One region of the Rhizobium sp. BK456 genome, then DNA from elsewhere that is predicted to be linked to it. Evidence: predicted binding sites of a transcription regulator. Region 1 holds the regulator's gene; the other holds the start of a gene.

The links. Region 1 encodes PhoB, which activates phosphate uptake and scavenging genes when phosphate is short. Its sites were predicted from a motif close to TGTCATNNANCTGTCAT; they were not measured.
Region 2: FHX03_RS19040 (YdcH family protein) is a predicted target of PhoB. The motif match lies at 4,040-4,056, and genes of this name have one in related genera.

Annotation. Positions count from the first base shown of each region.
Region 1 covers NZ_JACIAO010000001.1:888,139-895,413, reverse strand. The annotation lists gene pstC (phosphate ABC transporter permease subunit PstC) at 1-520, shown strand, start outside; gene pstA (phosphate ABC transporter permease PstA) at 517-1,839, shown strand; gene pstB (phosphate ABC transporter ATP-binding protein PstB) at 1,855-2,670, shown strand; gene phoU (phosphate signaling complex protein PhoU) at 2,715-3,428, shown strand; gene phoB (phosphate regulon transcriptional regulator PhoB) at 3,566-4,249, shown strand; gene FHX03_RS04690 (GcrA family cell cycle regulator) at 4,527-5,060, opposite strand; gene FHX03_RS04685 (aspartate aminotransferase family protein) at 5,486-6,685, shown strand; gene argF (ornithine carbamoyltransferase) at 6,722-7,275, shown strand, end outside.
Region 2 covers NZ_JACIAO010000006.1:262,292-269,566, reverse strand. The annotation lists gene FHX03_RS19070 (chemotaxis protein) at 1-479, shown strand, start outside; gene FHX03_RS19065 (tetratricopeptide repeat protein) at 518-1,600, opposite strand; gene FHX03_RS19060 (thiamine phosphate synthase) at 1,611-2,264, opposite strand; gene FHX03_RS19055 (sulfite exporter TauE/SafE family protein) at 2,373-3,137, shown strand; gene FHX03_RS19050 (ArsR/SmtB family transcription factor) at 3,301-3,561, shown strand; gene FHX03_RS19045 (YdcH family protein) at 3,761-3,934, opposite strand; gene FHX03_RS19040 (YdcH family protein) at 4,163-4,366, shown strand; gene purE (5-(carboxyamino)imidazole ribonucleotide mutase) at 4,385-4,879, shown strand; gene FHX03_RS19030 (5-(carboxyamino)imidazole ribonucleotide synthase) at 4,876-5,952, shown strand; gene ykgO (type B 50S ribosomal protein L36) at 6,118-6,243, shown strand; gene FHX03_RS19020 (tetratricopeptide repeat protein) at 6,356-6,991, shown strand; gene FHX03_RS19015 (alpha/beta fold hydrolase) at 7,108-7,275, shown strand, end outside.

The DNA of each region.
Region 1 (7,275 bases):
GCGCGATTTCTCCGCTCAGATCAGCGGCCTGCTCTCCGGCAGCTACACCAACTTCATCCAGGCGCAGAGCGTCCTGACCGCCGGCATCGTCATGGGCATCATGCTGATCCCCTATGTCTCCTCGCTGTCGGACGACATCATCACCGCCGTGCCGCGGGCGCTGCGTGACGGTTCGCTCGGTCTCGGCGCCACACGCTCCGAAACCATCAAGAAAGTGGTCTTGCCGGCCGCTCTGCCAGGCATCGTCGGCGCATTGCTGATGACGGCCTCGCGCGCCATCGGCGAAACCATGATCGTCGTGCTGGCCGCCGGTGTCGCCGCCCGCATCCAGATCAACCCCTTCGAGCCGATGACGACGGTGACCGTCAAGATCGTCAATCAGCTGACGGGTGACCTCGAATTCACCTCGCCGCAGACGCTGGTTGCCTTTGCCCTCGGCATCACCCTGTTCTGCATCACGCTTTGCCTCAACATCTATGCGCTCTACATCGTGCGCAAATACCGGGAGCAGTACGAATGACGGATATTGTTTCTCCCACAACAGGCGTCACCATCTCCAAGGCTCCGGCGCGCCGCGATATCGGCATCAAGCGCCGCTACGCCGCCGAGCGCCGGTTCCAGGCCTATGGCATCGCGGCCATCAGCTTCGGTCTCGTCTTCCTGTTCATCCTCCTGTGGACGGTGATCGGCAAAGGCTACACCGCCTTCCAGCAGACGGCGATCACCCTGCCGATCGAATTCTCCGAGAAGACGATCGACCCTAGCAACAAGCGTGCGACCGACCCTTCGGTGCTGGTTGCCGCCAATTATCCGGTTCTGCTGCGCGATGCGATCGTCAAGCACCTGAACATCAACGCCTCGAGCAAGCCTGACGTGCGCGATGCATCCGCCATGCTTTCCAAGGGTGCGCCGATCCAGCTGCGCGACATGGTCGTCGCCGACCCGTCGATCATCGGCAAGACCGTCAATGTCACCGTGCTCGCCGACGCCAACGTCGACAGCGCCAACAAGGGCCAGATCGACCTCTCGGTCGATGAGAAGAACCGCAAGGTCAACGACAAGCAGGTTGGCTGGATGAACGAGCTGAAGGCGAGCGGCGCTCTGCACAAGCAGTTCAACACCGGCCTCTTCGTCAACGGCAATTCCAGCCGTCCGGAGGCCGCGGGCCTTGGCGTTGCGCTCATCGGCTCGCTCTACCTGATGCTGATCGTGCTGGTGCTGGCTCTGCCGATCGGCGTTGCCGCCTCGATCTATCTCGAGGAGTTTGCGCCGAAGAACAGGCTGACGGATCTGATCGAGGTCAACATCAACAACCTCGCCGCGGTTCCCTCGATCGTCTATGGTCTGCTCGGCCTTTCCGTCTTCATCAACTTCGTCGGCCTGCCGCGTTCGGCCTCGCTGGTCGGCGGCCTGGTGCTGACGCTGATGACCCTGCCGACGATCATCATCGCGACGCGCGCCGCGCTGCGCGCCGTGCCGCCGTCGATCCGCGCCGCAGCGCTTGGCCTCGGGGCCTCGAAGATGCAGATGGTATTCCACCATGTTCTGCCGCTCGCCATGCCCGGCATCCTCACCGGCACGATCATCGGCCTGGCGCATGCGCTCGGCGAAACCGCGCCGCTGCTCTTGATCGGCATGGTCGCCTTCGTCGCCAACGCGCCGACGACACCGCTCGATCCCTCGACGGCTCTGCCGGTGCAGGTCTATATGTGGGCGAACGAGGCCGAACGTGCCTTCGTCGAGCGTACTTCGGGTGCCATCATCGTCCTGCTCCTGTTCCTGATCGTCATGAACATGGGCGCCATCCTCTTGCGTCGTCGCTTCGAGCGCCGCTGGTAAACGGAGTTACAGATCATGAACATGTTGACGGAAGCTGCAGTTGAAAAGGCGCTGGATCAGAAGATGAGCAACGTCCCGTATAAGATGATCGGTCAGGATGTCTCGGTTTATTACGGCGAGAAGCGCGCGCTTTTCGATGTGAACCTGAACATCCGCGAAAACACCGTAACCGCGCTGATCGGCCCGTCCGGCTGCGGGAAGTCGACCTTCCTGCGGAGCCTCAACCGCATGAACGACACGATTGACGGCTGCCGCGTCGCCGGCAAGATCACCCTTGACGGCGACGATATCTATGATCCCGATATCGACGTCGTCGAACTTCGCGCCCGCGTCGGCATGGTTTTCCAGAAGCCGAACCCGTTCCCGAAGACGATTTACGAAAACGTCTCCTACGGCCCGCGCATCCATGGCCTGGCCAAGTCGAAGGCCGATCTCGACCAGATTGTCGAGACCAGCCTGCAGCGCGCCGGCCTCTGGAACGAGGTCAAGGACCGGGTGCATGAATCCGGCACCGGTCTGTCGGGCGGCCAACAGCAGCGCCTCTGCATTGCGCGTGCCGTCGCCGTCAGCCCTGAAGTCATCCTGATGGACGAGCCCTGCTCGGCGCTCGACCCGATTGCCACCGCCAAGGTCGAGGAGCTGATCCACGAACTGCGTGAGAATTATACGATCGTCATCGTCACCCACTCCATGCAGCAGGCCGCGCGCGTCTCGCAGCGCACCGCCATGTTCCACCTCGGCAATCTGGTCGAGGAGAACGACACCGATAAGATGTTCACCAATCCCGACGATCCGCGCACCCAGGACTACATCATGGGTCGCTTCGGCTGATTTTGGCGTCACCAAGCCTTCCCGTTATTCGAGGATAAAGCCCCATGGCATCGACACATATTTATTCTGCCTATGATGATGATCTGAAGTTCCTGTCCAGGCGGATTTCCGAAATGGGCGGCCTGGCCGAGCAGATGGTCGCCGAATCCGTCCGGGCGCTGGTCAACGGCGATACCGCGCTGGCCCAGAAGGTGATTTCCGACGACGTGATCCTCGATCACGCCGAGCGCGAAATCGGCGACAAGGCGATCGTCACCATCGCCCGCCGTCAGCCGATGGCCTCGGACCTGCGCGAAATCATGGGTTCGATCCGCATCGCCGCCGATCTCGAACGCGTCGGCGACCTCGGCAAGAACACCGCCAAGCGCGTCATCGCCGTGCAGAGTACCGGCGTCCCGCGCAAGCTCGCCCGCGGTCTCGAGCATCTGTCCGAGCTGGCGCTCGTCCAGCTCAAGGAAGTGCTCGACGTCTACACGACACGCGCCGCCGACAAGGCGAGTGCGATCCGCGAGCGCGACAACGAGATCGACGCGATGTACACCTCGCTGTTCCGCGAGCTCCTGACCTACATGATGGAAGATCCGCGCAACATCACCAGCTGCACGCATCTTCTCTTCTGCGCCAAGAACATCGAGCGCATCGGCGATCACGCCACCAACATCGCCGAGACCATTTATTACATGGCGACCGGAGCACAGCCGGAAGGCGACCGTCCGAAGGACGACAGCGCCAACACCGTCGGCGCGGTCACGGAATAACCGCCTAAACCAGACGATTGCGCGCGCGCCCATGTGGGGCGCGCGAAAAGGTCGCAGCCAATTTTTGTGAATTTGCGCAGGATGCATTGCTTAAATCACCCCCGGTTTAAGGATCATGCGCGAGGAGACCGACACGCATGATCCCGAGAGTTGCAGTTGTTGAAGACGAGGAAGCCCTGAGCGTGCTTCTTCGCTACAATCTCGAAGCTGAGGGCTTCGAGGTCGATACCATCCTTCGTGGCGACGAGGCCGAAATCAGGCTTCAGGAGCGCACGCCCGACCTTCTTATCCTCGACTGGATGCTGCCCGGCGTCTCCGGCATCGAACTTTGCCGGCGACTGCGCATGCGACCGGAAACCGAGCGCCTGCCGATCATCATGCTGACGGCGCGCGGTGAGGAGAGCGAGCGCGTCCGCGGATTGTCGACGGGCGCCGACGATTATGTCGTCAAGCCTTTCTCGACCCCGGAACTCGTCGCCCGCGTCAAGGCGATGCTGCGCCGCGCCCGCCCCGAGGTGTTGTCGACCGTGCTGAAATGCGGCGATATCGAACTCGACCGCGAAACCCACCGCGTCCACCGCAAGAGCCGCGAAGTCCGCCTCGGCCCCACCGAATTCCGCCTCTTGGAATTCCTGATGTCGTCGCCCGGCCGGGTCTTCTCCCGCTCGCAGCTCCTCGACGGCGTCTGGGGCCACGACATCTATGTCGACGAACGCACCGTCGACGTCCATGTCGGCCGCCTGCGCAAGGCGTTGAACTTCTCCAACATGCAAGACGTCATCCGCACCGTCCGCGGCGCCGGCTATTCGATGGAAGCCTGAGGGGTTTCCATCTTTTGTGCCGGTGTCGGCCCCTCACTCTAACCCGACCGGGGTCGAGCCACTCGTCTCGACCCGTCCTTCGGACCCCCTTAAACGGGGCGAGGAGACGTGTCCTACGTGACGTTGGAGAGGGACCGAGAGGTCGCGGCATATCCCCTTCGCCCCGCAAGCGGGGAGAAGGTGCCGGCAGGCGGATGAGGGGCAGCCACACCCAGCCCACTCGCATAAAAAAACGGGCCACTCGGCCCGTTTTCGAATTCTCTGCAATGTCGCCCGCTCAGCTCGCCCGCGCGGCGGCGCGGCGGCGTTCGTTCACCGGCTGGTAGGCGAGCTTCTGGTGATAGCTGCAATAGGGCGAGTTGTCGGGGGATTCGCAGCCGCAGAAGTGGAAGTCGTCCTTCAGCGGATCGCCGACCGGCCATTTGCAGGTGCGTTCAGTCAGTTCCGTCAGGCCGAGGCGGCGCGAGATCGGCACGACCACGTTGCCCTTCGGCACGTATTCCATTTCCTCGACCGTTTCGATCTCGATCTCTTCCTTCAGCATCGTCGCGCCCTGCTGGCGGGTAACGGTGCGGGTAGCGATCCGCGAGGCGTAGTTCGGTGCGCGCGGTGCCGATGTATTGCGTTTCGGCGTGCGCGCCGCGGCGGCCGTGCCGCCGGCCTTGGCGCGGCCGGGAAGGCTCAGCCGGTGAACCTTGCCGATCACAGCGTTTCTGCTGACACCGCCAAGTTGCGCCGCGATCTGGCTGGCGCTCAGTCCTTCGGCCCAGAGCTTCTTGAGTTTCTCGACCCGCTCGTCTGTCCAGTTCATGCCCTGTCTCCACCTTCTGCGTTGGTGATGGCAGAATCCCTCACCGTTGTCCCGGAAGCCTCCGAAACAAGAAACGCTTGATCAATTTTGGTGACTAGTTCCGCCGCATGCAGTCTAGTAATTGAACTTTAACCTAGTGTGAGCCTGACTCCGTGACAAGAGTCGCATGAATCAGGATGAATCGAATTCGGAGTTTTCCCCAACTTGCTTCCGCTGCGTGGCATTTCTGCAATATTGCCTGTTGAAGGCCGAAAACACCGCTGTACAAGCTTGCTGCATGCGCTAAGGGCGCAGTTTTGTTGACATTGCAGCGCGAAAAGGAAATAGTACCGCTGGCCGCCGCAAGGCGGCATTTTTGATTTTTCGGGCCTGGTTTTCTTAGCCGGAGTCCCATGTTTGACAACGCTGATCGGGAGACCCGCGCCATGGCTGAAGCCGCGCCGCTTTATGACACCTATTCTCGTGCCCCACTGCGGTTCGAGCGAGGCGAGGGCGTATGGCTGATCACCGAAGGCGGCGAGCGTTATCTCGATTTCGGCGCCGGCGTCGCCGTCACCTCGGTCGGCCATAGCAACCCGCATGTGGTTGGCGCGCTGAAGGAACAGGCCGACAAGGTCTGGCACCTCTCCAACATCTATGAGATCCCCGGCCAGGAGCGCCTCGCGAAGCGGCTGACGGACGCCACCTTCGCCGACAAGGTGTTCTTCACCAATTCAGGCGCCGAGGCGCTGGAATGCGCGATCAAGACGGCGCGCCGCTACCAGTTTTCCAAGGGCCATCCCGAGCGCTTCCATATCATCACCTTCGAAGGCGCTTTCCATGGGCGCACGCTCGCGACCATCGCTGCCGGCGGCCAGGAGAAATACCTCGAAGGCTTCGGCCCCAAGGCGCCGGGCTTCGATCAGGTGGCCTTCGGCGACATCGAAGCCGTCCGCGCCGCCATCACCGATGCGACGGCTGGAATTCTCATCGAGCCCGTGCAGGGCGAAGGCGGCGTCCGCCCGGCCACGCCTGAGTTCATGAAGGCGCTTCGCCAGCTCTGCGACGAAAACGGCCTGCTGCTGATCCTCGACGAGGTCCAGACCGGCGTCGGCCGCACCGGCAAGCTCTTTGCTCATGAATGGTCGGGCATCACGCCCGATATCATGGCGGTCGCCAAGGGCATTGGCGGCGGTTTCCCGCTCGGGGCCTGCCTTGCGACCGCTGAGGCCGCCTCCGGGATGAAGGCCGGCACGCACGGCTCGACCTATGGCGGCAATCCGCTCGCAATGGCCGTCGGCGGTGCCGTGCTCGACATCATCCTCGCCGATGGCTTCCTCCAGCAGGTGCGCGACGTAGCACTCGTCTTCCGTCAGGGACTGGCCTCGCTGAAGGACCGCTATCCCGATGTGATCGAGGATATCAGAGGCGAGGGGCTGCTGCTCGGCGTCAAGGCGGCGGTTCCTTCAGCCGAACTGCTGCAGGCGATCCGCGCCGCGCATCTGCTCGGCGTGCCCGCCGGCGACAACGTCATCCGCCTTCTTCCGCCCCTCGTCGTCACCGCCGAGGAAGCCCGCGAGGGCCTTGCCCGCATCGAGCGCGCCGCCGAGAGCATCCGCGCCTCCAAGGTCAAGAAGACGGCTTGAAAGGATTGCGCCTGCGGGCGCACGACAGGTAAGAACATGGCTCCTAAACATTTCCTCGACCTTTCGGCGGTCACCTCAGCCGACCTCAGAACCATCATGAACGATGCGCTCGCCCGCAAGCAGGCCTTCAAGGCCGGCAAGGGCGACAAGCCGCTCGCCGGCAAGATGCTGGCGATGATTTTCGAAAAGCCGTCGACCCGCACCCGCGTCTCCTTCGATGTCGGCATGCGCCAGCTCGGCGGTGAAACGCTGTTTCTATCAGGCACCGAGATGCAGCTCGGCCGCGCCGAGACGATCGGCGACACCGCCAAGGTGCTGTCGCGTTATGTCGATGCGATCATGATCCGCACCACCGAACATTCCAGGCTGAAGGAGCTTGCCGAGCATGCGACCGTGCCGGTGATCAATGCGCTGACGGATGACACCCATCCCTGCCAGATCATGGCCGATATCATGACGTTCGAAGAGCACCGCGGCCCGATCAAGGGCAAGACCATCGCCTGGACCGGCGACGGCAACAATGTGCTGCATTCGCTGGTCGAAGGGGCGGCGCGTTTCGGCTACCGCATGAACATGGCCGTGCCCCTTGG
Region 2 (7,275 bases), on a different contig from region 1:
CCGACGCTATCGTCACCGGCCTGCCGGCACTCGAGGCCGCGGCCGGGCGCGTCGCCCCCGCCGCCGATGTCGGGACCGGCGGTCTCGGAGAAAGCCTGACATCAGCTGTCGGCAATATCCGCTCCGCAGCCAATATGATGGAAAATGAGCTGAAGGTGCTCGCCGAGAACGGCCGCGAGGTCGCCACCAAGATCAGCCTGCTGATCGGCAAGCTCGATTTTCAGCGCGATCTCGGCGAAGTCTTTGCCAGCTGTGCCGATCTGCTCGAAAGCGCTGCCGGCACCGAGGTCGCCGATATCTCCGATCTTACCGATGCGATCGCTCCGCTCGACCGCAAGATCTTCAAACACTATACGATGGTCCAGGAGCGCAGCATTCACCGCGACATCATCCCGGCGAGCGAAGACAGCGCCCCGGCGCCCGCCGAGACCGTCAAAGCCGAAAGCGACGAGGATCTTTTCGCCGACGCGCTGTTTTAAAAACGTTCCCGCTTGGGACGCGCAAAAGATGCTGTAATCTATCGCCGCCGGAACTTGTTGGCGGCCTCGATCGCCGCCTTCTGCTGATCATCCTCAATGCCGAGATAGAAATCCTCGAGCGAGGGATCGGCGAGCCCTGCCCGGCGCGACAGGACGTACCACTTTGCCGCCTCGACAGGATCCGGCGCCGTGCCGATAGCGTTGATATAAAGATGGGCGAGCTTGTTCTGAGCAACGACATTGCCGCCATTGGCGGCAAGCTTCAGCCATTCGAAGCCCTTGACGTAATCCTTCGGCCCGCCGACGCCGTTGACGAGCCAGATGCCGAGATCAAGTTGAGCGGTGTCGAAACCGGCGCGCGCCGCACGTGCCATCCACTCGCGGGCGAGCTGCTTCTTTTCCACAGGCAAGTCCTTCAGCGTCGCATAGATCTGCGCCACGGCATATTGCGAATCGGCAATGCCCTGCTCGGCCGATTTCTCGTAGAATGGCAGCGCGAGCTTCAGTCCCGTCTCGCCGGGATGATCGGCGATGACAAGCTGCGCCCAGTTGAACTCCGCCGAAGGATTGCCGGCCTCGGCGGCCTTACGCATGTAGTCGTCGGCCTTGACCTTGTCGCGCGGCACGCCCTGGCCTTCCATCAGGATCAGCGCATATTTGAACATTGCCGCCGCATCGCCGCCTTCGGCCGCCTTGCCGTACCAGAAGGCGGCGTTCTTGATGTCCTTCTTGACACCAAGCCCCTGCGAGAGGATTTCGCCGATCAGCGTCTGCGCCGCTGCATCGCCGAGCTGGGCGCGTGGCAGCGCCTTGTCCATTGCCGTCAGGTAATAACCGCGCTGGAAGGCGCCGTAAGCCTCGTCGACAGGTCCCTTGTAATCCTTCTCCGGCGGCAGGTCCGGCAGCTTCGCACCCATGCGGTCGAACACGCCGACACCATCGGAGGGCCGCACACCCGGGACAGAGGGGCGGTCGGTGCGGAAGGTCGATGCTGGCGCCGAGCCCGGCTGGCTGATGACGCTGTCGGTGGCCTGCGCCAAGACGACACCCGGCCCGGCCGCAACCAAGGCGGCCATGCTGGCAAGGATAAGATTCAACAGGCGGGCGGTGGGGATCGGCATGAGCGCGATTTCAATCCTCAAACCGTGGCGCTTTTTCGTCGAGAAGCGCGTTGACTTCGGCGACGATAGACGGCGCCCGGTTGGGCTCGCCGAAGACAGCCAGCCGCAGCGCCACGAATTCCGCTCCGGTCTCGGCGACGGCAAGCGCCGAGGCCGGATCGGTGCCGCCCATGACGATGCAGGGAATCTCGATCATCGAGGCCCACCATTCGCCGAGCGCAAGGTTCTTCGGATGTGCCTCCGGCTTGATATCGCCGTCGAGCTTGCCGAAGAAAATATAGTCCGGCCTGGCTTCGCCGATCTCCAGCGCATTGTGCCGGTCGGCTGCGTTACCGCCGCCGACGATCAGCTTCGGCGCATGTTTTTCGATCGCTTCCGAAAGTGCCTCGGCATTGCCGGAAAGGTGCAGGCCGTCGGCCTTGGCCCGTCCCGCAACGCGGCTGTCGCCTGCAATCAGGGCGGCCGCCCCGGCATCCTGGATCAGCGGCACCAGTTTCTCCGCATGTTTCTGGAAGGTACCGTCGTCGAGCCCGTACTGCGGCACGATCACCGAAGCGACATCGCCGCCCTTCAGCGCGCCGGCAACGATCCTTGCCTGCTCATCGGCATCGGCAATATCGGGTACGATGAGCACAAGGCGGCAGCGGTTTTCCGGTTCGGTCATCAGGTCTTCCCGTTTCCTCGCGAATTCCTCGTTGAGATGAGGGATCCGCACTCGTTTTGTGTGAGTAGTTCCGTTAGACGAGGCTTGCAAGAGGAGGACGTCGAAAGCATGCCGCAGGATTTATCATTCTACTACGCCGCCGTGCCCGCGGTTCTGCTGGTGGGTCTCGCGAAGGGCGGCATGGGCGACGCTTTGTCGCTGATCGGCCTGCCCTTCCTCGCCCTCGTCGTCTCGCCGGTCGAGGCGGCGGCCATCCTGCTGCCGATCCTGGTCTTCATGGACATGATCTCGCTCGTCATCTGGCGCCAGCACGGCGACTGGGCGACGCTGAAGATCATGCTGCCAGGCGCAGTCTTCGGCATCGCGATGGGCTGGGCGACCTCGGCGCTCGTTCCGGGCAACATGCTGCGCATCGTCATCGGCGCTGTGACCATCCTCTTCTGCCTGCGCTATTTCTGGAACAATTACGGCCCGGGCGCCGGCAAGATCGTCCCGCCGCGCGGACAGCGGCCGGTGGCCGCCGGCCTTTGGGGTACATTTTCCGGCTACGGCAGCTTCGTCGCCCATGCGGGAGGCGCACCCTTTCAAATCTATGCCCTGCCGCTCAAGCTGCAGCCACGCGAATATACGGGCACCAGCGTGCGCTTCTTCGCGATCCTCAACGCCATCAAGCTCATTCCCTATTTCGCACTCGGTCAGCTCGACACCCAGAATCTCGCGACCTCCGCAACGCTTCTACCCTTCGCCCCGCTCGCCACCCTTGCAGGCGCCTGGTGTGTGCGCCGCATGAAGCCGGCGATCTTCTACCCCTTCATGTATGCGATGGCCCTCATCGCCGCCTTCCTCATCGTGCGCGAGGGTCTTGGCTGGTAGGGCAGCCCTGCTGCATCTTCCTTCAATCGGAACCGACCTGAAGAATTATGCAGCAATTCTAAGTGTAACCATCCTTGGCGCGTCTGAAAGACTACGAGGCCGTAGTACGCTGCAATGCACAATTTCCTTGCTGGAACGTCCGGTTTGACGTAGCTTTCCCGCTATGTCGAACACGGACCCCTTCTCTGCGATTGCCGATCCGAACCGGCGGTTTCTGCTGGAGGAATTGCGTCGTGCGCCGCGGACCGTCAACGAACTGGCTGAGGGCCTGCCGATCAGCCGCCCCGCCGTGTCGCAACATCTGAAGGCGCTGCTCGACAGCAACCTCGTCTCGGTGACCTCGGAAGGCACGAAACGCATCTACACGGTCAACAACCGCGGTTTCGACATGCTCAATTTATGGCTGGATCAGTTCTGGGCTTGAAGCCGGCTCACATGACAGCCCCGCCCCTCGTATGGCTGTGACTTGAAGCGCGGCGCTCGCAAAAGCGCCAGCCGCGATGCCGCTGGCATCGGGCTGGCGCAATTCTGGTGTGAACTCACCGGTTCTTGCTGATTTCAGGCGGAATGGATGGATTTACCTTTTCTTTCGCAAGATGATCGACCGGCGACCCTTGGGAAGATCAGTGGACGGATGACTTGAGACGCATAATCTCGTCCTTGATGCGCAGCTTGCGGCGCTTGCATTCGGCAATTTCCGTATCGGAGATAGAGGGAGCTGTTCTGAGCGCGTGCAGCTCCTCTTCGAGAGCGACATGCTTTTTCTGGAGTGATTCAAGATGAGCTTGAACTGTCATTTGACCCTTCCTTCCTCTTACCCTCCCCGGCCAACATCGTCGGGGATCAAGGTGTCAACGCGGCGGACTGTGACATATTTTTGAAGGCTTGTCGAAGGCCAAAAGATGAAGACTGGATGGCAATTTCATGATCAAGACTAACTAGCCGTTACCCGTATTTGGTGATAGGAGCTTGCGGAAATCATCGGCAGATCGGACAAAGTCCGGGGACGATAACGGGGAATGCATATGGCCGATCAGGAACAGGCGGAAATCAGGCTCACCGTGGCGCGGCTGCGCCAGGAGCACGAGGATTTCGACGCCGCGATCAACGCCATGATCCTAACCGGATGCGATGCTCTGCGAATCCAGCGCATGAAAAAGAAAAAACTCGTTATCAAGGACAAGCTCTCCAAGCTGGAAGATCAGATCATCCCTGACATCATCGCCTGAGAGGGAAGAGCAGCAACGATGACAGACAGACCACCCGTCGCCATCATCATGGGAAGCCAGTCCGACTGGGAGACCATGAAAAACGCAGCCGACACGCTCGAGGCGCTGGAAATTCCCTATGACGCGCGCATCATTTCGGCGCACCGCACAGTCGACCGGCTGGTCAATTTCGCCAAGGGCGCGCGCGCGGAGGGCTTCAAGGTCATCATCGCAGGCGCCGGCGGCGCCGCCCACCTGCCGGGTATGACCGCCGCGATGACGCCGCTGCCGGTCTTCGGCGTGCCGGTCCAGTCCAAAACCATGTCCGGCCAGGACAGCCTGCTTTCCATCGTGCAGATGCCGGCCGGCATTCCTGTCGGTACGCTCGCCATCGGCAAGGCCGGCGCGGTCAACGCCGCCCTTCTCGCCGCCGCGGTGCTTGCCCTTTCCGACGAAGAAGTCGCCGACCGGCTAGACGAATGGCGCGAGCGCCAGAGTGCTGCCGTCGCCGAATACCCGATGGACGATCTATGACGGCAAGAACGATCGGGATCATCGGCGGCGGCCAGCTCGGCCGCATGCTGGCCATTGCCGCCGCCAGGTTGAATTTTCGCACGGTCATCCTCGAGCCGCAGGCCAACTGCCCGGCCGCCCAGCTCGCCAACCGGCAGATTACTGCCGCCTATGACGATCCGGCTGCGCTGGCCGAACTCGCCGACATATGCGACGTCGTCACCTACGAATTCGAAAACGTGCCCGTCGCAGCAGCCGAAAGGCTCTCGGCGAGCGTGTCCGTCTATCCGCCGCCGAAGGCGCTGGAAGCCGCCCAAGACCGCCTGGTCGAGAAGCGCTTTCTCAATGGCTGCGGCATAACCACTGCCCGCTTCCACACGATCGACAGCCAGGCCGATCTTGAGACGGCACTGAAGGATTTCGGCGGCCAAGGCGTGCTGAAAACCCGCCGTCTCGGTTATGACGGCAAGGGCCAGAAGGTTTTTCGCTCGGCGGCAGACAGCCCGGATGGCGCCTATGCAGCCCTTGGCGGCGTGCCGCTCATCCTCGAAAGCTTCGTCGCCTTCGAGCGCGAGGTCTCGATCATCGCCGCCCGCGCCAGCGACGGAACGGTCGTCTGCTTTGATCCCGCCGAGAATGTCCACCGCAACGGCATCCTCCACACCTCGACGGTTCCCGCTGCGATCTCTGCGCCGGCGGCGGACGCCGCGCGGCAATCGGCCGAGAAAATCCTTGCCGCATTGAATTATGTCGGCGTCATCGGCATCGAATTCTTCGTGCTTGCCGATGGCGGTCTGATCGCCAACGAGATGGCGCCGCGTGTTCACAACTCCGGTCACTGGACGGAAGCCGCCTGCGTCGTCAGCCAGTTCGAGCAGCATATTCGCGCCGTCGCCAGCCTGCCGCTCGGCAATGCCGAGCGCCATTCCGACTGCGTCATGCAGAACCTGATCGGCGACGATATTCTTGCCGTTCCGGACTGGCTGCGGCGCCCCGATACACTGGTTCATCTCTATGGCAAGACCGAGTGGCGCCCCGGCCGCAAGATGGGCCATGTCACCACCTTGACGCCGAAATCGCCGGTTTTGGCCTGAGAAAACACCCCGTTGCCTTGGGAAAAACACCTTCATGTGGTTGACACGGAAAAGGTGACGGGGTATCTGCTCCCCCACCTAAACAGCGCGCCCGATGGCGCGCTTTTGATTGTTAAAAGATACGGGCGAATGTGAATTCCCCCATAGAGATCGCGGATCAGAAAAATGAAGATCAAGAATTCGCTCAAGTCGCTCAAGGCTCGTCACCGTGACAACCGTCTGGTTCGCCGCAAGGGCCGCATCTACATCATCAACAAGCTGAACCCGCGCTTCAAGGCTCGTCAGGGCTGATTTCGCGCGTCCGGATCGCCCTGCCGCGTGAGCTTGCGCTGGCAGATATATCCGGTGGGTCGCTGCGGTGATCACGTCAAATTTGTTTGATCTTCGGCGCTGGCGGGCTAATATGCCCGCCATGCGCTTTTTTGCTTTGACATCAGCGGCGCTGCCGCTTGCCCTCATTCTGCTCACCTCCTCCTTTCCGGCCGCCGCCGCGGAAAAGCCGGTCGCCGCCACGAAAAAGGAGGTTATCGTCGAGCCGGCGGATGCCAACAATTCGCCGAAACAGCACCTCGACCAACTCTTCAGCCAGCTGAAACGCGAGCGCGACCCCGACAAAGCCAGCGGCATCGCCAATGAGATCCGCATCGAATGGAACGATTCCGGCAGCGCCACGATCAATCTGCTGATGCAGTGGGCCGACAAGGCGATCGAGGAAAAGCGCAATCCCGCCGCCCTCGATTTCCTTGACGAGGCGATCGCGCTGAAACCCGATTATGCCGAAAGCTGGAACCGCCGCGCGACGCTGAACTTCGTCATGGGCAATTATCGCAAGTCGATGTCCGATATCGAACGGGTGCTCGATCTCGAGCCGCGCCATTTCGGCGCGCTCTCCGGCATGGCGGCGATCCTCAGCAATTCCGGCAACGACCAGCTGACCTTGAAGGCCTGGGAGCGTTTTCTTGACATCTACCCCGCCGAACGCACCGCGCAGGAACAGGTCAACACGCTTGCTGAAAAACTTGCCGGCAACCGCACCTGATCCTCGGGCGTTGATCTTGACCTCCGGCCAAGCCGCGCAATTTAGAACTTTAGACGGGAAACGACGCAGCGCGTCCGCTCTCGGCAAAACCGCCGCAACTATCGCCCGTTAAGATCATGCTTGCAGAAGTTTCCGCTCTTCTCGCCCCGCTCGCCGCCGCTATCGGTTACTCCTCCTACAAGGCGCGGCAATTCGAACAGACCTATCCGAATATCGGCGAACTGACGGATGTCGGCGGCTACCGCATGAATGCCGTCCATATCGAGCGTCCCGAAGGCGCCGAC